DNA from 4 places in the Priestia sp. FSL W8-0001 genome. Region 1 is predicted to be linked to each of the others. Evidence: riboswitches for the same ligand, from Rfam matches in the RefSeq annotation. Region 1 holds a riboswitch; each other region holds the start of a gene.
The links. Region 1 has a riboswitch for S-adenosylmethionine ahead of mtnK (S-methyl-5-thioribose kinase). Riboswitches for the same ligand answer to the same signal wherever they lie in the genome.
Positions count from the first base shown of each region.

Region 1 (5,139 bases):
CTAGTAAAGCAACCGCGGCTGCTTGCTGTATTCCGCTAAATACACTTACAAATAAGTGATCTTGTAAAAGATTAATCGCTTCAATAACGCTTTCGTTTCCAACAGCAAAACCGATGCGCCACCCCGCCATATTATACGTTTTGGATAGCGTATAAATTTCAATGCCCACTTCTTTGGCACCTGGAGTTTGCAGAAAACTAATGGGCTTTTGACCGTCAAACCCAATTGCGCCGTACGCAAAGTCATGTACAATGCACGTATCGTACTGGCGAGCAAATTCAACCGTTTTTTCGAAAAATGATGCCGTAGCTACTGCACCGGTCGGATTATTTGGGTAGTTTAAAAACATGAGCTTAGCTTTTTGCTTCACTTCTTCGCTTATTTCCTCGTAAACTGGTAAAAAATCATTCTCTTTTTTCAAGGGCATAGCTTCCATTTTCGCTCGTGCTAGCTCCACGCCTGACCAATAGTCTGGGTAACCTGGGTCGGGCACTAAAACTGTATCTCCAGGGTTAAGTAAACACTGAGGAATTTCTACTAACCCAGCTTTGCCTCCAAACAAAATAGCGACTTCTTTTTCGGGATTTAGCAGGACACCGTATTCTCTTTCGTAAAACGCTGCTGCCGCTTTTTTCAAAAAAGCTTGTCCGCGAAACGGTGAGTACTTGTGGTAGTTTGGATTTTCACTCGCGTCTTGAAGTGCCTTGACAATATGAGGGGGCGTTGGCTGATCTGGGTTTCCTTGCCCTAAATTAATCACATCATGCCCTTCTTTTATTACTTTTGCAACTTTGCTAACAAGGGATGCAAAAAATTGTTTCGGTAAACTCTTCAATAGTTCTGATTGTTCAAACTGCTTCATGTGAACACCTTCTCAAAAAATTCTTGAAATTCTAGTCACAAATAATATATTGTAATAGTCAACTTGTAAAGTCATTTTTATAAAATAAATCAGGATGGTGAAGTTTAATGAGCTTAAAAGTAGCGTGTTTACAACTTGATCTTGCATTTGGAAACCCTAAAAAAAATTACGAGCATGCTGAAAAAAAAATGAAGGAAGCACTGCTTGAATCTCCAGATATTCTTATACTGCCAGAACTTTTTGATACGGCTTATGATTTACAGAACCTCGACGCTATCGCGGACTCAGAAGGTAAGCAAGCGACTAGCTTTTTCTCTGCTTTCGCCAAAACACACAGCGTGAACATCATCGCTGGATCAGTTGCTAAGAAAACAAAAAGCGGCGTTACGAATACAATGTATGTCTTTAATCGTGAAGGCCAGGAGGTCTCGCAATATAACAAGCTACACTTATTTAAGCTGATGAATGAGCACTTATTTCTACAACCAGGTGAAACCAAAAACATCTTTACGCTTGAAAACTCATTATGCGCAGGCGTTATTTGCTATGATATTCGCTTTCCAGAATGGATTCGCGTTCATACAAGCGCAGGTGCAGAACTCCTTTTTGTGGTTGCTCAGTGGCCCAAGCCAAGACTTGCTCACTGGAAAGCACTTCTGGTAAGCAGAGCCATTGAAAACCAATGCTACGTGGTTGCCTGCAACCGCTCTGGAGACGATCCAGCTAACACATTTGCTGGTCATTCGTTAATCATTGACCCTTGGGGAGAAATTATTGCAGAAGCAGGTGAAAATGAAGAAATACTAACAGCAGACGTTGATTTATCAACCGTAAAGGCAATCCGAGAACAAATTCCGGTCTTTACAGATCGTCGCACAGAATTTTATTAAATTTCGCTGTTGACATCCAAAAATTCACATGATACGATGTTCTCCAGAAGTTACTAATAAGTCAAACAAATCAAAATTAAATAATATCTTTACTCTTATCAAGAGTTGGCTGAGGGATTTGGCCCTATGACGCCCAGCAACCGACCGTAATACCATTGTGAAATGGAGCGCAGCTTTTTAGCGCTATAAAACAATTCGTTGTTTTATGAAGGCACGGTGCTAATTCCAACAGAAAGAGAAATCTTTCTGGCAGATAAGAGGTTTGAATGACAATCAAGCCTCTTTCACTCACCGAAAGAGGCTTTTATATGATTTAAAAGCCTCCGGTATACTTATTTTTATGGAGGTAGATAACGATGACAACAACAACTTATACATATGAGCCACTAAATGAAATTACAGCGATTAGACTTGTGAAACAGCTGAAGTTATTTTCGGAAAGTGAAGCTCTTACAGCTCGTGAAATTGGTGATGGCAATTTAAACCTTGTTTTTCATATTGTGAACGACCAAACCAACAAGTCCATTATTGTAAAGCAGGCTCTTCCTTATGCGAAAGTTGTAGGAGAAAGCTGGCCTTTATCACTCAAGCGCGCAACGATTGAAAGCAATGCGCTCAAACAGTTTGGCAGCTTAACACCCGAACTCGTTCCAGACGTTTATTATCATGATGAAAACTTAGCTGTTACGGTCATGGAAGACCTGTCTCACCTAACAATTTCTCGTACAGGATTAATCCAAGGAGAAACATACCCACTTCTTTCAGAACATATCGGTAGATTTTTAGCTCATATTGCATTTGAGACGTCTGACTTTGCGATTAAGCCACAGGAGAAAAAAGAGCTGGTTGCTCAATATATTAACCCTGATTTATGCAATATTACAGAAGACTTAGTGTTTACAGATCCGTTTTTTGATTACAATACAAATGAATTTGAAGAAACGCTTCGAAGCGATGTAGAAAACTTATGGACAGATGAAGAAGCTAAGCTTGAAGTAGCTAAGCTTAAACAAAAGTTTTTAACAAGTAGCCAAACGCTTGTACACGGTGACCTGCATACGGGTAGTATTTTTGCTAGTGAGCGCGAAACAAAAGTTATTGATCCTGAGTTTGCGTTTTATGGGCCCTTTGGCTTTGACTTAGGACAGTTTGTTGCCAATCTTCTGCTTAACACCTTGTCTCGTCCTGCTCAAAAACGCAGTGTACTTTTGGATCATATCACCAAAACGTGGGATGTTTTCCAAACAACATGGAACAAACTTTGGGTTGAGTCTAAAGTGGAACCGTTCGTTAAAAATCCAAACTATTCCGACTATATCTTACAACAAACGTGGACCGATGCTGTTGGCTACGCGGGGTGCGAGTTAATTCGACGTACAATTGGATTGGCGCACGTAGTAGATATTGATTCATTGCCTGATGAAGAGCGCTTAAACGCTCAAAAAGCAGCTCTTCGTTTAGGACGTTATTTACTAACTCATCAAACAGAAATTAGTGCACATGATTTTAAGAACTTGATTGAAGAATGAAAGGAGCCCAACATGACACACACTCTTACACTCCCTCGTTCAGTTGAATGGAAGGAAACGTTTATTTCACTGCTTGACCAGCAGCTATTACCAAACACAGTTGAATATATTAAGCTACATACTTTACAAGACGTATGGGACGCTATCGTTACGCTAAAAGTACGAGGGGCACCTGCAATCGGCATTACCGCAGCGTTTGGCTTAGCGCTTTCGCTTCAAAACTACGATGTACAGACGATTGAAGAATTCAAAAAAAAGCTGCAGGCCGACAAAGAATTTTTGGCGAGTTCTCGCCCAACAGCCGTCAACTTATTTTGGGCGTTAGAACGCGTAGTAAACAGCATCAATAACGCCATTTCCATAAATGAGGCTAAAACACTTGTTATTCATGAAGCGATTCAAATTCAAGCGGAAGATGAAGCCACCTGCTACCGCATAGGTGATTATGCATTATCGCTGTTTAATAAACACGATCGTGTTATGACAATTTGTAATGCTGGCTCGATTGCCACAGCATATTATGGAACTGCTTTAGCGCCTTTTCATATTTCAAAAGAGCGTGATATTCCGCTGAAAGTATTTGCGTGCGAAACACGCCCCGTTCTCCAAGGGTCACGCTTAACGGCATGGGAGCTTCAAAAATCAGGCGTAGATGTGACACTTATCACAGATAGTATGGCTGCACATACCATTAAAACAAAAGGGATTAATGCCATTATTGTCGGAGCTGACCGTATTGCAGCTAACGGTGACACTGCTAATAAAATTGGAACATATGGGCTTGCACTTTTAGCAAAAGCATTTAATATTCCGTTTTATGTAGCAGCTCCAAAATCAACGTTTGATTTGTCGATCGCATCAGGAGCAGAAATTCCAATTGAAGAGCGCTCTGCAAAGGAAATTACGCATATCGGTGATGTACAAGTTGCTCCAGACAATATTTCTGTTTATAACCCGGCATTTGACGTTACGCCAAGTGAATTCATTACAGCCATCATCACAGAGCATGGCATTATTCACTCACCTTCTGTCGATACAATTAAACTCGTACTAAACTAAAAAAAGAGAGAATCTCAGGTTACAATGTGATTCTCTCTTTTTTGCTTTGTAACATAAATGTAACAGTAATTTATCATCTACCTACATATATTATAGTTAGTTTTATCATGTTAAGCGAAATCTGTATAGGAGGGGTAGCTATGACCAAACAAGAACATCCCGACTCAACCTGTAAAAAGCGAAAGCAGCGGGCACGAAAGGAGCAATTTCAGCTTTTAGATGTTACAAATCAAACCATTCAGCAAGATCATTCAGACGAAACGTTCACGTCTGTAGATGGTGTATTTGTACAAGGGGAAGGATGGAAGCTAGAGAACGATGATGAAGCCTAGCAGCGCTACGCTAATACAACCTTTCCGTTTGCTACTTGTATTCCTTCTAACGTTAAAAGCTTCTCTTTTAAATGAACCTGTGCTCCTGCATAGCCAGTTAAATCTTTTGATGCGCCAACAACACGATGACAAGGTAAAAAGATAGGTAGACGGTTTCTACGATTTGCTTGTCCTACGGCACGAACAGCTTTTGGCTGTCCAATCATACTTGCTAACTGTTTATAGGAAATGACTTCTCCATATGGTATGGTTTTAAGTTCTTTCCACACCTTTTGCTGAAAAGCCGTTCCTGTTATTTCTAACGGAAGATCAAAGTTTTGCCGCGTTTGAACTACATACTCATGTAGCTGCTTTGTCGCTTCTTTAATATATTCATGATTTTCGAGCAAAGTGGCCGTTCCCTTTGTTTGTAACATCAACTCATCAAAAGAAAAGAATAAACCGGAAATCCCTTTATCAGAACATGT
Region 1 is NZ_JBBPAL010000001.1:1,275,409-1,280,547, reverse strand. It holds gene MKZ18_RS06785 (pyridoxal phosphate-dependent aminotransferase) at 1-862, opposite strand, end outside; gene MKZ18_RS06780 (carbon-nitrogen family hydrolase) at 970-1,752, shown strand; SAM riboswitch class I at 1,845-2,012, shown strand; gene mtnK (S-methyl-5-thioribose kinase) at 2,109-3,281, shown strand; gene mtnA (S-methyl-5-thioribose-1-phosphate isomerase) at 3,294-4,340, shown strand; gene MKZ18_RS06765 (hypothetical protein) at 4,481-4,672, shown strand; gene MKZ18_RS06760 (methylated-DNA--[protein]-cysteine S-methyltransferase) at 4,678-5,139, opposite strand, start outside.

Region 2 (5,139 bases), 2.3 Mb from region 1:
TCACGTACTTTTGTTCCTGATAAAATGACATGGTCTTCTTTTTCATGTGGACATGTTTTAGTTGAAGCCATTCCTTCACACTTCTTGCAGTAGAAGCTGTGTTCAAAGAATAATGGCGTAATACCAAGTTCATCTTCTGTAAAGTTATTAAAGATTAGCTGCGCATCGTATGTGCCATAGTAGTCACCTACACCAGCATGATCGCGACCTACAATAAAATGCGTGCATCCAAAGTTTTTACGTACTAATGCATGGAAGATAGCTTCTCGAGGACCAGCATATCTCATTGCTGCTGGGAAAACAGCTAAGAATACGCGATTTTTTGGATAATAGTTTTTCAACAATACCTCATAGCTTTCCATACGAATATCCGCTGGAATATCATCAGATTTTGTTTCTCCTACAAGTGGATTTAGAAACAATCCATCAACAATTTCTAAAGCTGATTTTTGAATGTATTCATGAGCACGATGAACAGGATTACGAGTTTGAAAACCTACAACTTTCTTCCAGTTACGTTCTTTAAAAACCTCTCTTGTTTGTGCTGGATCTAAATAATATGTTTCAAATTTATCTTTTTGCGTACGATTTACAAGTACAATTGAACCTGCCACATATACATTTGGACGTTCAAATAATTTACGCACTCCCGGATGAGCTAGCTCTGCCGTACGGTAAACATACTCTGCTTCTTTTTCCTTATTAGGCTTATACGTCTCAGATACTGTTAAAACACCGTAAACCACACCATCTTGAACAAGCTTAACTTGATCTCCTACTTGTAGCTCATGTGCTTTTTCTTCTGTAACAGGAAGAGTAATTGGAATACTCCATACTGTCCCGTCAGCTAACCTCATTCCTTCCACAACAGCTTCATAATCACGCTGTCCTAAGAAGCCTGTAATAGGGCTGTATCCACCAATTCCAATTAACTCTAAATCACTTAATGCAATATTATCTAATTCAATCTCTTTCGTAACACCTGTATAATCATAATCAGGTTGATATAAATTAACTAACTCTCCACCATGTGCTTGAATCGAACTCATTCTAAACTCCTCCTCAATGAATAACTAATATTTATCTTTAAGCAGTCATCTTTTGGTTTTCTTGTTTTTGTTTTGTTGTTTTAATTAAACTAAGAATGCCATAAGTTGCAATACAACCGCTTATCAATACCACAAACGCATAAAAATCTGTTTCAACCACTAATTTCACTAAACCGTAAGAGATAACGAGAGAAAAAACCGGCGATACAACCCATACCTTTAACATCTGAACAATGACCTGTCTTTGATCAGATGTAAAACCAGATTTAGCTGCCCCTATTCCAATGATAGAAGATGTTGTAACCTGCGTTAAAGGGACAGGGAGTCCAAATACGGAAGCTGCGGTAACAAGCGACGCACCTGTTCCAGAAATAATACACCCTTCACCCACCGTGAAATCCGTGATTTTCTTCCCATTTGTCTCAATTACTCGATCTCCTAAAAGTAATGCACCAACCGCAACGGCTAACCCACCTGCTATAACGCCAGTTGATGTACTGATCATACCAGCTCCAACAAGCGGGCCTACGGCGTTTGCTACGTTGTTCATACCGGCTGAAAAAGCTTCAAAAAAACCGGTAGCTATTACTAAAACTGCAAGTGGCTTTTTCCACTTTTGCTGAGTAGGCGTTTTTTTCTTTTTTAATAACCACCCACATACAAAGGCAATTACAAACGAAATAATCGGTACAATAACCCAAAAGCTCATAACAATTAATAGCTTTTGTATATAAACAGATTGATAGGCAATCCCAACACCTACAACTGATCCTACTGTCACTTCACTAGTTGATAGTGGTATTCCAATTAAATTAGCAAAGAATAATGATAGAGTGGCAGAAGCTAAAATAATGATAACTAGCTCCACCGTTAGAATACTTTCTGGGATAATACCAGAACCAATGGTTTTAACAACTTCTCCTCCACCGATAACAGCACCTAGTAAAATACCTAGTGCACATATAACTAATGCCACTTTGCGATGCTTAATGGCACCTGAACCGTAAGAGACTCCCATAGCAGCAGCTGCACCACTTGCGCCAATATTCATCGCAAAAAAGAGGGCGATTGCAAAAGCAATGTAAACAAGCATAAATTTTCAGCTCTTTCATTTAAGATTCATGTAAGCCACATTCCACTTTCTTAGTACCTGCCCATCTTCCAGATCGTAAATCTTCCATGTTATAGGCAGGTAGCGTACAGGGCTCACATCCAATGCTTGGATACCCTTGATCGTGAAGTTTGTTATACGGCAAGTTATGCTTATATACATATCGCCAAATTTCTTTCCAAGACCAATGAATTAATGGGCAAACTTTAATCTTTTTGAATTTCTCGTCCTTATTAAAAAACTCTGTTTTACTTCTTGATTCAGATTGTTCTCTTCTTAACCCTGAAATCCAAGCATCATACGGAGCAAGTGATTCTTTTAAAGGAATAATCTTGCGAATTTGACAGCATAGGTTAGGCTCAGTTTTCCAAAGTTCATCTCCATGCTTTTCAGCTTGCTCTTTTAGCGATAGGTTAGGCTTTTTCATTTGGATACGTAAATCTGGAAACCTCTCTTTAATTGCTTCAATGACTTCGTACGTCTCTTTAAAATGAACACCTGTGTCTAAAAAAACAATGTGAGCATCTTTTTTCACTTTTGAAATTAAATCAATTAATACAATTCCTTCAATTCCAAAGCTAGATGCGTAAATAAGAGAATCACCATAATGGTTATATGCCCACTCTAATGCCTTTAAAGCTCCCTTTGTTTCATCTTGCTCATCAAAAGTCGGAAATTGATTTGGCCAATTTTCATACGTATATACACTCATGATTTTCACTCCAATACTTTGTTATCCAATCAAAAAAGACGGTTTTACCCCCATAATGAAGGATAAAACCGCCTCTAGTTTGTCTAGTCAGCTATTTATTTAATTCTTACTTTTTCATTTTTCTCGAGTTGAACTACTTTCCCATCTTGAACCACAAGCGTGATTGAGCCAAACTTCATGTCGCTTAACATTTTTTCTACGCTTGCAAAAACAGAATTTAAGTCAGAGTTTTGTGCCATCACAGTCCCTCCTTATTTGTTAACAATATATTCAACAGGCTTCTGTTTTTTCATGAAAAATAAAAAGTCTTCCACATCTGAAAGACTGATTAGGCAACAAATTCACCTTATCTTTCAAAATGAAAATCATTTTGTTGGAGTTAGCACCTTGCACAACATGCAGGTTGCTGGGTTTCAAAGGGCCAGTTCCCTCCACCACTCTGGATAAGTATTTTTTAAAAATTTTAGCATATTTAGAATATTTGTCAACAGTAAAAATAATTTATCCGATAAGAAAACTATACTTTAAATTAACAGAAATATCTATTATTTTTTCATTATATGAGCAATTTTTTTGGGCGTCACTCTTAATTCACACCGTTATAGTATAGATTTATGTCTTTCGTACACATTAAAACATAATAATTATTTTAGATTGGAGCTATGTTCAATGATGGAAAGTCACTCTTTTCAATTAGATGATGTAATTAAACAAAGTTTACACAATCATTTAAGTCAAATAGCAGCGGAAGCAACCAAAATTCAGCAACATCTAGAAAGCAGTGACCACTGTGTTTTATGTGATTTTGAAGACTTAAGAAAATTATTTCAAAGCGTACAGTCCACAGCTGCATCCTATTATTTAAGACACTACTTGTCTCCTTACACCCACGAATACGCAGCTCTTTCACTCGCGATACATAGTTTATCTGAGAAACATCATGGAGCTTTAATGGTTATTGAGAGAAATGACTCAGTGGAGCACTTAATTCAAAAAGGAATTCCTATTCACGCTCCCGTTACGTCTACGCTCGTTGAAACAGTTTTTTATCCTGGAAATCCATTACATGATGGTGCCATTGTGATTAGAAACAATCAAATTATTTCGGCTGCTAATGTTTTACCACTGTCCACAAAAGTACTGCAAAAGAAGCTTGGAACACGCCACCGTGCAGCTCTTGGTATGTCTGAACAGTGCGACGCACTTATTTTAGTTGTATCAGAAGAAAGCGGTCGAATATCTTTTGCTTTAGAAGGTAGCTTATATCCAATCCATTCCAGCAAAAACATCCTGTAAGTGACTACACCTGCCTGACATCATACCTTATAGTTATAAAAAAAGAGATTACACGATAAAAAAAACTTATTACAGGTTGCCTTTTATACGTCTAACGCGCTATAATCACTAATGTCAGAAAACCTTACACATTTTAAAAAAGCATCATTAAAATGACTCTTTTTATGAACAGCTAAGGTTAATCATTATTAAGGGAGAGAACTTTTAGGATGGAAACCATATCGACTCTATTCAGCAGCTTTGTGGATGAAGCCAATAATTTTTTATGGACCTACATATTAATTGCGCTTCTTTTATTAGTTGGATTATATTTTACAATTCGTACAAAATTCGTTCAGTTTAGTCAGTTCAAAGAAATGGTTCGCTTGTTAGGTGAAGGCGCTAAAACAGACGGAAGCGATAAAAAAGGAATTACCTCCTTTCAAGCTTTTGCTATTAGTACAGCAGCTCGTGTAGGTACTGGGAACCTTGCTGGTGTTGCTTCTGCAATTGCTCTTGGGGGCCCTGGAGCAGTGTTTTGGATGTGGGTTGTTGCTTTAGTTGGATCAGCATCAGCTTTTATTGAAAGCACCCTTGCTCAAGTATATAAAGTAAAAGACAAAGACGGTTTTCGTGGTGGTCCTGCTTACTACATGGAAAAAGGTTTAAACAAACGCTGGATGGGTGTTTTATTTTCCATCTTAATTACAATCTCATTCGGATTAGTATTTAACTCTGTACAAGCTAATACTATTTCACTTGCTTTTGAAGAAGCTTTTGGCGTTAATCGCTTAATTGTTGGTGTTGTTGTTACAGCCATTGTAGGTGTTCTCATTTTTGGTGGTATTAAACGAGTAGCCAAAGCATCAGAGTTAATTGTAGTAGTAATGGCAGTTGTATATATTGGACTAGCATTAGTTGTTTTAGCTATTAATATTACAGAAATTCCACATATGATCGCATTAATTATAAAAAGCGCTTTTGGATTTGAA
Region 2 is NZ_JBBPAL010000001.1:3,622,798-3,627,936, forward strand. It holds gene sat (sulfate adenylyltransferase) at 1-1,049, opposite strand, end outside; gene MKZ18_RS19095 (inorganic phosphate transporter) at 1,087-2,142, opposite strand; gene MKZ18_RS19100 (phosphoadenylyl-sulfate reductase) at 2,162-2,872, opposite strand; gene MKZ18_RS19105 (YezD family protein) at 2,968-3,111, opposite strand; SAM riboswitch class I at 3,216-3,322, opposite strand; gene cdaS (sporulation-specific diadenylate cyclase CdaS) at 3,545-4,168, shown strand; gene MKZ18_RS19115 (alanine/glycine:cation symporter family protein) at 4,378-5,139, shown strand, end outside.
Region 2: another riboswitch for S-adenosylmethionine. It lies ahead of MKZ18_RS19105 (YezD family protein); the one in region 1 lies ahead of mtnK (S-methyl-5-thioribose kinase).

Region 3 (5,139 bases), 510 kb from region 1:
TTCAATATCTATCAAATTATATCATTCTTTCTTTACAAGAGCGATATCAATAGCAATAAATTGAACATAAAGTGTACATGAACCAAGGAATAACGTCAAGGAGGCTCAGCTTTTACTCTATTTCTGGCAGGAGCCGAATGTCTTACGCTCCATTCCACAAGTTTTTTAACTTGTTTTGGGAACGAACAAAAAATATCCGAACGATTGCAGGTTAGCGATCGTTCGGATATCTCATTAACTAAAATACTTATGAATCAGCCTTATTCAAAGATATAAGCCAGTGCACGAATTGCTTGGTCTGGTGTTTCAACGACAACTTGTGCTTTGTTTGAAAGCTCTTTTAAAGGATGGTGCAGTTTTTCTGGACGTACAAGGATAAGGGGCTTGTTAAATGCAACGGCTGTAGCCGCGTCCATTGCGCTATTCCACTGTTTGTATTTTTCACCGAAAAGCGCAATGACTACGTCGGATTTCTTAAGCAGTACTTCTGTGCGCAAGTTGTTAAAAGCTGAAGCGGCTTCATCTTTTAAAATAGCTGAGTCTTGTTTACCTAAAATGACTTCGCCGATATTATCCGAGCGATCATGGTCCGTCATCGGTCCTACAAACGTAATTGGAAGCTTTAAGTCCTCCGCTTGCTTTTTGATATCGTCTCTCCAATTATCATGAATTTGTCCTGCTAAATAAACGACTAATTCCATAACGGCATCCCCTTTATAAAAAAATATATATACGTATAGCTTACCAAAAAAATGAAAAATAAACGAATGGTTTGTTTTAATCTAGACAAATACCTCAAAACAAGGAAAAATAAAAGACGGATTACATAGAAGAGAGGATGAACATTATGTCAGAGAGAGAGGTACTACAGGTTCATAACGTCACGAAAAAGATTGGCAATAAAATTATTTTGGATAACGTATCATTGTCTGTGCGAAAAGGAGAAATCTTTGGGTTACTAGGTCCAAACGGTTCGGGTAAAACTACGCTTATTCGAGCAGTTGTAGGTTTAGTAAGTTCAACAGGAGACGTTACCATTAACAATCATGACCAGCGCAAACAATTTAATGAAGCTGTCAAATCAATTGGTGCAATCATTGAAAACCCGGAGTTTTATGGATATTTGACAGGTTATCAAAATTTAAAGCATTTTGCACGAATGCACGGTGTGTCTGCAAATCGAATCGATGAAGTGGTCGAGCTAACAAGGTTAGAAAAAAGCATTCACCAACCGGTAAAGACTTATTCACTCGGAATGCGTCAGCGCCTCGGAGTTGCACAAGCTATTCTACATAAACCGTCACTACTGCTACTAGATGAGCCTACTAACGGCTTGGATCCAGCAGGAATGATTGAATTTAAAACATATTTAAAGCGGTTGTGCAAAGAAGAAGGAATTTCAATTCTTATTGCTAGCCATTTGTTGAAAGAAGTGGAAGCCTTGTGTGATCGCGTAGGGATTATTCAAGACGGCAGACTGCTATCTGTTCAAGAATTAGCTAAGCGTAATATAGAAGAGAACCTAACGATTGTATTTGCAGTTGATGCTGTAGAAAAAGCGGAAAATCTGCTATCAAATCAAGGCTACACTTGTGCAATAAAAGAAAAGCAGCTTTCTGTACAAGCTCAACCGAAAGAGGCTGCTGCTATTAATAAACTTCTAGTGGAAGAAGGCATTGAAGTATACCAAATTACTCCAATTTATGAATCGCTAGAACAATCGTTTATGTCTGTTACGGGAGGAGATTTCAATGCTTAATTTAATACAAAATGAACATATGAAGTGGTTTATGAAAAAAAGCACAAAAGTCGTATTTCTGGCAATTGCTGTCTTAACGCTTGGAATGGCTCTTATAATGAGAACTATTACAACGAATGCTGGAATTGCAGAAACGTTGCCAGGCTTTGTTGCTTTCACTTCAAACTTTTTAATTATTGTCCAATTTTTTGCTGTAGCCGCTGCTGGATCGATTGTTGCATCTGAATTTGAAAAAGGAACGATTAAACTTCTATTAATTCGTCCTAAGAGTCGCTCAACTATTCTTTTATCCAAATACCTGACTAGCATTTTTATTAGCTTGTACTATTTGGCTGCCTTCTTTTTATTTTCAATCATTTGGGGTATTATTTTCTTTTCAGGAGGAGCTTTTAATGGTCAAGAAGGACAAGGTATCTGGATTGCATATGGTGTTTCATATCTTGAAACCTTTATGATGGTTGCTTTTGCGTTTATGCTATCGTCGGTATTCAGAAATAGTGCATTAGCAGTTGGTCTTGGCATTGTTGTTGGAGTAGGAGCAAAAATGCTTGCTGGAATTTTATCTGAGTTTCAAGTACAGTGGGGAATTATTTTACTGTTTGCTAACACCAACCTTAGTCAATATATGGATGGAAATCAAACGTATTTCCCTGGGATGACCCTACCGTTTTCTCTATTTATTATTATAGCTCATCTAATCTTCTTTGTTGGAACGGCTTGGCTGTTTTTCTTAAAGCGAGACGTAGCGAATTGATATTTGAATTTTCTTTCTTTTTGTTTTTCTACAATAGTGTTTGACAAGGAAAGTAAAAGATATTAAAGTAGTTAAGAGTTAATTTTGAATAATAAATTTAAAAAATATTATACTTCTTATCAAGAGAGACGGAGGGACTGGCCCGATGATGTCTCGGCAACTGACTCACAGAGTGCGGTGCCAAATCCAGCAAACAATTTTGTTTGAAAGATGAGAAGAGCGTATTCTTATAAAGAATTATAAGAGGGCCTCTTCTTGATGAAGAGGTCTTTTATTTATGCAAAGAGGTGTAAACATGGGAAAACAAAAAGAAAACGGTTGGGCACTGCTGCCGCTAGGAGTATTTCTAGCTTTGTTTGTAGGCTCGGGGATTATTACAGGTGATTTTTATAAGCTTCCTGTACTTGTAGCAATTATCGTAGCGGCTATCGTTGCCTTAGCGATGAACCGGAAAGAAACGCTAAATGCGAAGGTTGAGCGTTTTGCTAAAGGCGCAGGTCATCCGGACTTGATGATTATGGTCTTTATCTTTATTCTGGCGGGCGCTTTTTCAGAAGTAGCAAGCGGCATGGGAGCGGTTGATTCAACGGTTAACCTTGCTTTATCTGTTTTGCCACAAAGCTTGCTTGTTGTTGGATTATTCTTTATCGGTGCTTTTATCTCACTTGCGATGGGTACTTCTACTGGTACCATTGCGGCTCTAGCACCAATTGCAGTTGGAGTAAGTGCTGAAACGGATATTTCTGCAGCACTAGCCGTAGCAGCCGTTATCGGCGGTGCAATGTTTGGAGATAATTTATCCATTATTTCTGATACAACAATTGCTGCGGTTCGTACGCAAAAAACAAAAATGAACGATAAATTTAAAGTGAATTTTCTAATTGTATTACCAGCAGCAATTATTACAATGGTTCTTTTATTAGTAATGACGCTTGGAAATAATTCTAATGTAGATGTTGAAAGTTTTAGCTTTGTAAAAATGCTTCCTTATATAGGAGTGCTGGTTGCAGCATTGCTTGGATTAAATGTGTTAGCAATTTTAACAGGGGGGTATTGTTGTAGCTGGAATTATTGGATTGGCAGACGGAAGCTATACGCTAGCAACCTTTGCAAAAGCTATTACAACAGGAATTGGCGGTATGGCTGAACTCATTATTCTCAGCATCTTAATTGGTGGAGTCGTTGAACTTATTAAGTATAATGGAGGGATCCATTTCTTGCTTGGGCTATTAACACGTAATATTAAAACAAGAAAAGGCGCAGAGTTTAGTATTGCTGGATTAGTAAGCGCGACAAATCTTTCGACAGCTAATAACACAATTTCAATTATTACGGTCGGGTCTTTAGCAAAAGAGATTGCAGATGAATACGAAATCGATAACCGTAAGTCAGCAAGTATACTTGACTTATTTTCATGTAGCGTGCAGGGACTTGTTCCATATGGAGCGCAAATGCTAATTGCATCAGAATTTGCAAAAGTATCCTCAGTTGAACTAATGCCATTCGCATTTTATCCAATCTTAACAGCGATATTTGGAATTTTAGCGATTGTCTTTAATTATCCAAAGCTTACTCATAAACAACCTGCTAAAAAACAAATAGCTTAATTTCATCAGATGACATCAACCGGAAAGAAGGGTTGATGTCATCTTTTTTTAGAGTTAAAATGTTAGAATATTGAAAAAGAGGTGAAAGGATGATTTGTTTTAGGAATCGAGTGTTTCGCTCTGTACAGAATACGGATAACGGTGAAGTATCTTCTCATACGACCTTTCGCTATGAGCAAGAAGGCAGAATTATTCACGCAACGTATGAAGGTGGAGACGTTTTATCGGGACGTTAGTTGGGACTATAGACGAAAAGAGCTGTCTTACATTCCGCTATCAGCATGTTAACATAGCTTATGAAATTCGCGGAGGCACATGCTTTTCTACACCGGAGGTTTTGCCAGACGGAAGGATTCGCCTACATGAAGAGTGGCAATGGTTAGATATAGATCAGACAAAAGGTCGATCAATCACTGAAGAGGTTGTACATAAATAATTAGAAAAAGCGATAGGTTTCTATCGCTTTTTTGAATCGTAAAAATCATAAAAATCTTCGAATTCAACCTCCTTCCATAAATCTGGTTTTTGCTTTAAAGCTACCATAGCTAGTAAAATTTCAACTCCGCATAAAACAAATAAAATAACCAATCCAAGCATCATTTATGACCACCTTTCGTTATAATAAAAACAGCATAAATGATGAAACGCGTTTCAGAACAAGAGCAAAAGGAGAGAAAAATGGTAAATATTCGAGATATTGCAAAGAAAGCTGGGGTATCCGTTTCTACCGTATCGCGAGTTTTGAACAATCACCCTTATGTAAGCGAAGAGAAGCGAGAGCGTGTACAAGCAGTCGTGGATGAGCTCAACTATGAGCAAAATAGCAATGCAGTTACTTTATCAAAAGGAAAGACTAATCGGATTGCAGTTGTTCTTCCATTTATTAATCACCCATACTTTAGCGTCATACTTGAAGGGGTTTCAAAGCAAGCACTTAGCGCTCACTGTCAGCTTGTATTGTGCCAAACAGCTTACGATGTAAAGAAGGAAATTGAAGCACTTCATATGTTGAAAACCAA
Region 3 is NZ_JBBPAL010000001.1:1,787,397-1,792,535, forward strand. It holds gene MKZ18_RS09420 (YtoQ family protein) at 261-701, opposite strand; gene MKZ18_RS09425 (ABC transporter ATP-binding protein) at 848-1,759, shown strand; gene MKZ18_RS09430 (ABC transporter permease) at 1,752-2,513, shown strand; SAM riboswitch class I at 2,627-2,730, shown strand; partial or broken gene MKZ18_RS09435 (Na+/H+ antiporter NhaC family protein) at 2,809-4,120, shown strand; gene MKZ18_RS09440 (hypothetical protein) at 4,210-4,356, shown strand; gene MKZ18_RS09445 (hypothetical protein) at 4,577-4,720, opposite strand; gene MKZ18_RS09450 (LacI family DNA-binding transcriptional regulator) at 4,799-5,139, shown strand, end outside.
Region 3: another riboswitch for S-adenosylmethionine. It lies ahead of MKZ18_RS09435 (Na+/H+ antiporter NhaC family protein); the one in region 1 lies ahead of mtnK (S-methyl-5-thioribose kinase).

Region 4 (5,139 bases), 170 kb from region 1:
CAAAGCCTAAATATATTCACATCAATCAAGTAGATACCCTTCGTGAAAACTTGCAAAACGTAGTGCTCCAGTCTTTTTATCAAGAGACGCGAGACAAGCGCTTTAAGCAAATGTATCAATCAAATAAGTACGTATTAGAGTCCATTTTAATGAACGGTTAAGTTTGATTAAACAGTAAAAGCCTAAAGGTGTGTTTACACTTTTAGGCTTTTGCTGTGTTGTAATTGAATTAATCGTTATCTTTTTGCACGTGGATGCTAACAGCAGGATCGTCTTCCGTACCGACTGTATTGATTACATAATCCACTTTTTGAGTGTGTTTTGGTGTAACGGGCTGCCCCGCTTGCGAAACGGTTGGTTCATGCCCTTGCTTTTTATGGTTAAAGTGTTTTCCTCGACTCATCGAAACTCCTCCTTGAAATGAAATGGACGATCTTTTTTAATATGCGTCACAGTAGCGGTGAGTATAAGTAGTTAAATATAGAAAAGCCCTCAGTCAATTAGCTGAGGGCAATGTAGTACAATTAATTCTCGTGTGCAAATTCGGGTTTTGAAGCTCCGATTTGTTCTAACTCACGAACGGCGATTTTATAATCGGATAGTGTTAAACAACCTTTTAAATACTGCTGCTGCGCGAAGTCTAGCAGCTCATTACTTGAAGTTGGCTCATACTGTTTTTTAGCCATAAAAGCTTGTTGAAGCTCGTTCACATACATGTAAATTCACTCCTTATCCCCATTTTGTGTGCTTGTCTTGTTAGCATCACTTATAGTTATCGTAACATAGATTGAAATTATCTCGTTTTTTTGAAAAATTTAAACTTTCGACAGAAACTAACATTTTTCACAACTTTCTTCTAAATATAAAGTGAAAAATAAAAGGTGTAGTGCGTCACCTCAGATTGAGTACCCACATACCATATAATAAAATTTTTAAAGGGAGGTAGCGAGCCAGTATGTATAATCAACAGAATCCTTATCCATATTACATGCAGAATCAATGGGAAGAAGAACGGTTTGATTTAAGTCAGGTGTACCCATTTCCAGAATATCATCAGCAACCATGGCATCATACACAGTTGCCGCAACAGCCTTATGCTCAAGTTCCACCCCAAATGCAATATGTAAACAACCAACAGCAATACCCTTTTTATCAAAATGGAATGCCTTTTCCAAATCCTTATCCAAAAGGTAATCAGCAAATGAAGCAACAGCCTAACCAGTTTCATTCTTTAATGTCTCAATTTAAATCTTCAGACGGAAATTATGACGTTAATAAAATGATGAATACAGCGGGACAGATGATGGGAGCAATGAATCAATTAACAAACTTAGTAAAAGGGTTTACAGGTATCTTTAAAATATAAAGAATTGTATAGTATGTAAATGGAATAAAAGGGCTCTACAAGAAGCTATAACGTCTTGTAGAGCATGTAATGTTTTATCTAAAGAAGCGGTTGAATGGGTGATTACAGAAGCAAGGAGAATGGTCACATTTTTTAACTGGCTTTTTGCCTGTAATTGGATGGCTTGTTAAGTTAGGTAAGTGTGAATGCCCAATTTTTTTCTTGTGACCATATTTTTTTGAAGAGTGTTTCTCTTTTTTATGGGAATGTTTAAACGTTTGAGAAGGTTGATGCTTATTGTAAGAGTGTTTTTCTTTACAGAAACATGTTTTTTTCTTTTCAGAGCGGTGTTTTTTATGAGAGTGTTTTGTGGAATGAGAATGTTTTTTATAAGAACGGTGCTTTTTATGAGAATGCTTTGTAGAGTGAGAATGTTTTTTGCAAGAGCGGTGCTTTTTATAAGAGTGCTTTGTAGAGTGAGAATGTTTTTTGCAAGAACGGTGCTTTTTATGAGAATGCTTTGTAGAGTGAGAATGTTTTTTGCAAGAGCGGTGCTTTTTATGAGAGTGCTTTGTGGAGTGAGAGTGTTTTTTGCAAGAACGGTGCTTTTTATGAGAATGCTTTTCTTTACAGAAGCACGTTACTTTTTTGTGAGAACGATGCTTTTTGTGAGAACGTGAGCTTTTCGTACAGTACTTGTTTTCCGTTCTTTTCTCTGTTTTCTTTTCTGTCTTTTTCTCCGTCTTTTTGTGAGAAAGAGCTGTTTTTTTAGATGAACTTTTTGAGCTATGACCTTTTGGTTCTTGATACATAAATCTGCCTAGCTCTGATTTTTGTAAAGATTCAGCAGCTTTACGAATACGCTTAGATTGAATATACAATCTAAAAACCTCCTTATGAGAATCATTTTTTTGCCTTTCACCATAAGATACGCTTAATACGCCGTACTTGCTATGAGATAAACGTGGAATTTTAAGAAATAACCAAGGAGTTTCTAGCATCTCGGTGGGAGAGGAGCTCATATAATTTAAAATGTATCCAAAAGGAGGGAAAGAGATGGGAATTGCCACCTATTCTGTTTTTGCTAATGTTCGGGACTTTAAAGAACTAAAGGCCGACATCTGGTCTGAAGATTCCATACCCGCAGTGATGAAAGTTCACAAAAAGAGGTATGAAATAGGCTTAACTCTAAGGGGATCACACATCCGAGAAATGAGAAAGAAATCGTACTATATAGAGTTTTATTCACCAAATAAATTCGGGAAGACCAACGAAATTCATCTCAATGCAGAATATAAAGATCCATCGCTAGTTCGCAATAAACTATCGCTCGATTTCTTTTCAGACCTTGGTGTACTATCACCGAAATCACAGTTTGTTCATCTCACCATTAACGGGAAAAATGAAGGTGTTTATTTACAGTTAGAATCGGTAAACGAGTACTTCTTAACAAAGCGTAGCTTGCCAAAAGGCTCTATCTTTTACGCTGTAGACGGAGATGCCAACTTCTCGTTAATGAGTGATTTGGATGAGAAGCCAAAAGAATCGCTTCAATCAGGATACGAAACAAAAGTAGCGTACGGAAAAGATGAAGAAGCGCTAGAATATTTTATTTATAACTTGAATACATGGACGAATCAAGAGTTTGAAGATAACATTGAAGAGCACTTGGAGGTAGATCGCTATTTAGCCTGGTTGGTGGGAGTAATTTGTCTTCAAAACTTTGATGGTTTTGTTCATAACTATGCTTTGTACCGGAACAGTGATACGAAGTGCTTTGAACTCCTTCCTTGGGACTATGATGCTACGTGGGGGCGCGATGTCAACGGAGATGAAATGGAAAGTAACTATGTGAGAATGGAAGGGTTTAATACGTTAACAGCACGACTTTTGGCCATATCAAAATTTAAGAAACAATATATTGAAAAAATGAATTCTGCGCTAAATCATCAGTTCACTGTTAACTATATGAAACCAAAGATTGAAGCACTCCACCAGCTGATTTTGCCTTATGTAGAGAAAGATCCGTATATACAGCACAAGTTAGCTACTTTTTATCAAGAACCTGCGTTTATTTGTGACTTTATTAAAGACAGAGCAGCCTATATAAGAAAATCAATGAAGTCTTTTTGAATAAATGAGACAATTGAAATTGTTTAGAAAATTCTATTGACATTCTTTGTTATTTTTATTAAAGTATACACAATGAATAATTAACTTAATAAAACTCTTATCCAGAGTGGCGGAGGGACTGGCCCTGCGAAGCCCGGCAACCATCAAACCATATGTTAGTCAGTGAGTTTGAACGGTGCTAATTCCTGTGAAATACGATTGTATTTTAACAGATGAGAGAAGTCGTGATTAAGCGAACGCTCTTCCATCTGTGAAGAGTTTTTTTTATTTACTGCAAAGAGGAGAGGACATTATGCATATTGAAACACTACTTGTTCGTTCGGGCGTCAATCGAGACCCTGCTACAGGTTCCATTACAACACCTATTTACCAAGCATCTACGTTTGCACACCCCCGTTTAGGAGAAAGCACAGGATATGACTATGCTAGAACAGCTAATCCAACAAGAACAGCGTTAGAAGATGCGATCACTGCGTTAGAAGAAGGCGAAGTTGGAGCGGCATTTGCTTCGGGAATGGCAGGAGTTATGGCTGTACTTGCTTTGTTTAAAAACGGTGATCATTTAATCGTCTCTGAAGATTTATACGGTGGTACATACAGAGTTTTAAATGATATTTTTGCAGAACAAGGTGTAGAAGTAACGTATGTAAATACAGCTCATTTAGACCAAGTTAAAGCAGTATTAAAGCAGAATACGAAAGCGTTATTTATTGAAACACCGACAAATCCAATGATGCACGTAACCGATTTAAAAGGAATAATTGAACTTGCTAAAGAAAGTAACTTGTTAACAATTGTGGATAATACGTTTATGTCACCTTATTATCAAAGACCTCTTTCTCTTGGAGCGGATATCGTTATTCATAGCGCTAGTAAATACATTGGTGGTCACAATGACGTAGTAGCCGGGTTAGTCGTTGCACGATGTCGTGAGCTAGGTGAAAAAATTCGCTTTTATCAAAATGCAGCAGGTGCAATTTTAGGTCCGCAAGATAGCTGGTTGTTGCTGCGAGGTATTAAAACGCTTGCTTTGCGCATGGAGAAACACAATGAAAATGCGCTGAAAATTGCGAATTGGCTGACTTCACATGAGCTGGTTGAGAAAGTGTACTATCCAGGTCTTGAATCTCATCCAGGCTATCACGTAATGAAGCAACAAGCAGGAGGCTTTGGCGGAATGATTTCCTTCGCTGTAACGGACCCGCAAATTGTGCCAGTCTTACTTGAGAATATAAAGGTGATTACCTTTGCTGAAAGTCTAGGTGGTGTGGAGAGCTTAATGACGTTCCCAGCTCGTCAGACTCACGCAGATATTCCAGAAGAAATACGAAATCGAGTTGGCGTAACGAATTGCTTATTACGCTTATCTGTTGGGATTGAACATGCAGAGGATTTAATTCAAGACTTAAAGGAGGCATTTGATGCATACAACAAATAAACACTCATTTGGTACAAATTTAATTCATGCAAAAACAGGTATTGATGGACATTTTGGAGCGGTAAATGTTCCCATTTATCAAGTGTCTACTTTCAATCTAGAAGACGAAACAAACGGTGGGCGCTATGACTATTCGCGTTCAGGTAATCCAACACGAGAAGCTTTAGAAAATACGATTGCACAGCTTGAAAATGGAGCTGCTGGGTTTGCTTTTTCATCAGGA
Region 4 is NZ_JBBPAL010000001.1:1,441,708-1,446,846, forward strand. It holds gene MKZ18_RS07595 (DUF1798 family protein) at 1-161, shown strand, start outside; gene MKZ18_RS07600 (hypothetical protein) at 230-403, opposite strand; gene MKZ18_RS07605 (YppF family protein) at 525-716, opposite strand; gene MKZ18_RS07610 (YppG family protein) at 956-1,366, shown strand; gene MKZ18_RS21065 (CotG/ExsB N-terminal domain-containing protein) at 1,441-2,367, opposite strand; gene MKZ18_RS07615 (CotH kinase family protein) at 2,402-3,478, shown strand; SAM riboswitch class I at 3,573-3,697, shown strand; gene MKZ18_RS07620 (trans-sulfuration enzyme family protein) at 3,771-4,916, shown strand; gene MKZ18_RS07625 (trans-sulfuration enzyme family protein) at 4,900-5,139, shown strand, end outside.
Region 4: another riboswitch for S-adenosylmethionine. It lies ahead of MKZ18_RS07620 (trans-sulfuration enzyme family protein); the one in region 1 lies ahead of mtnK (S-methyl-5-thioribose kinase).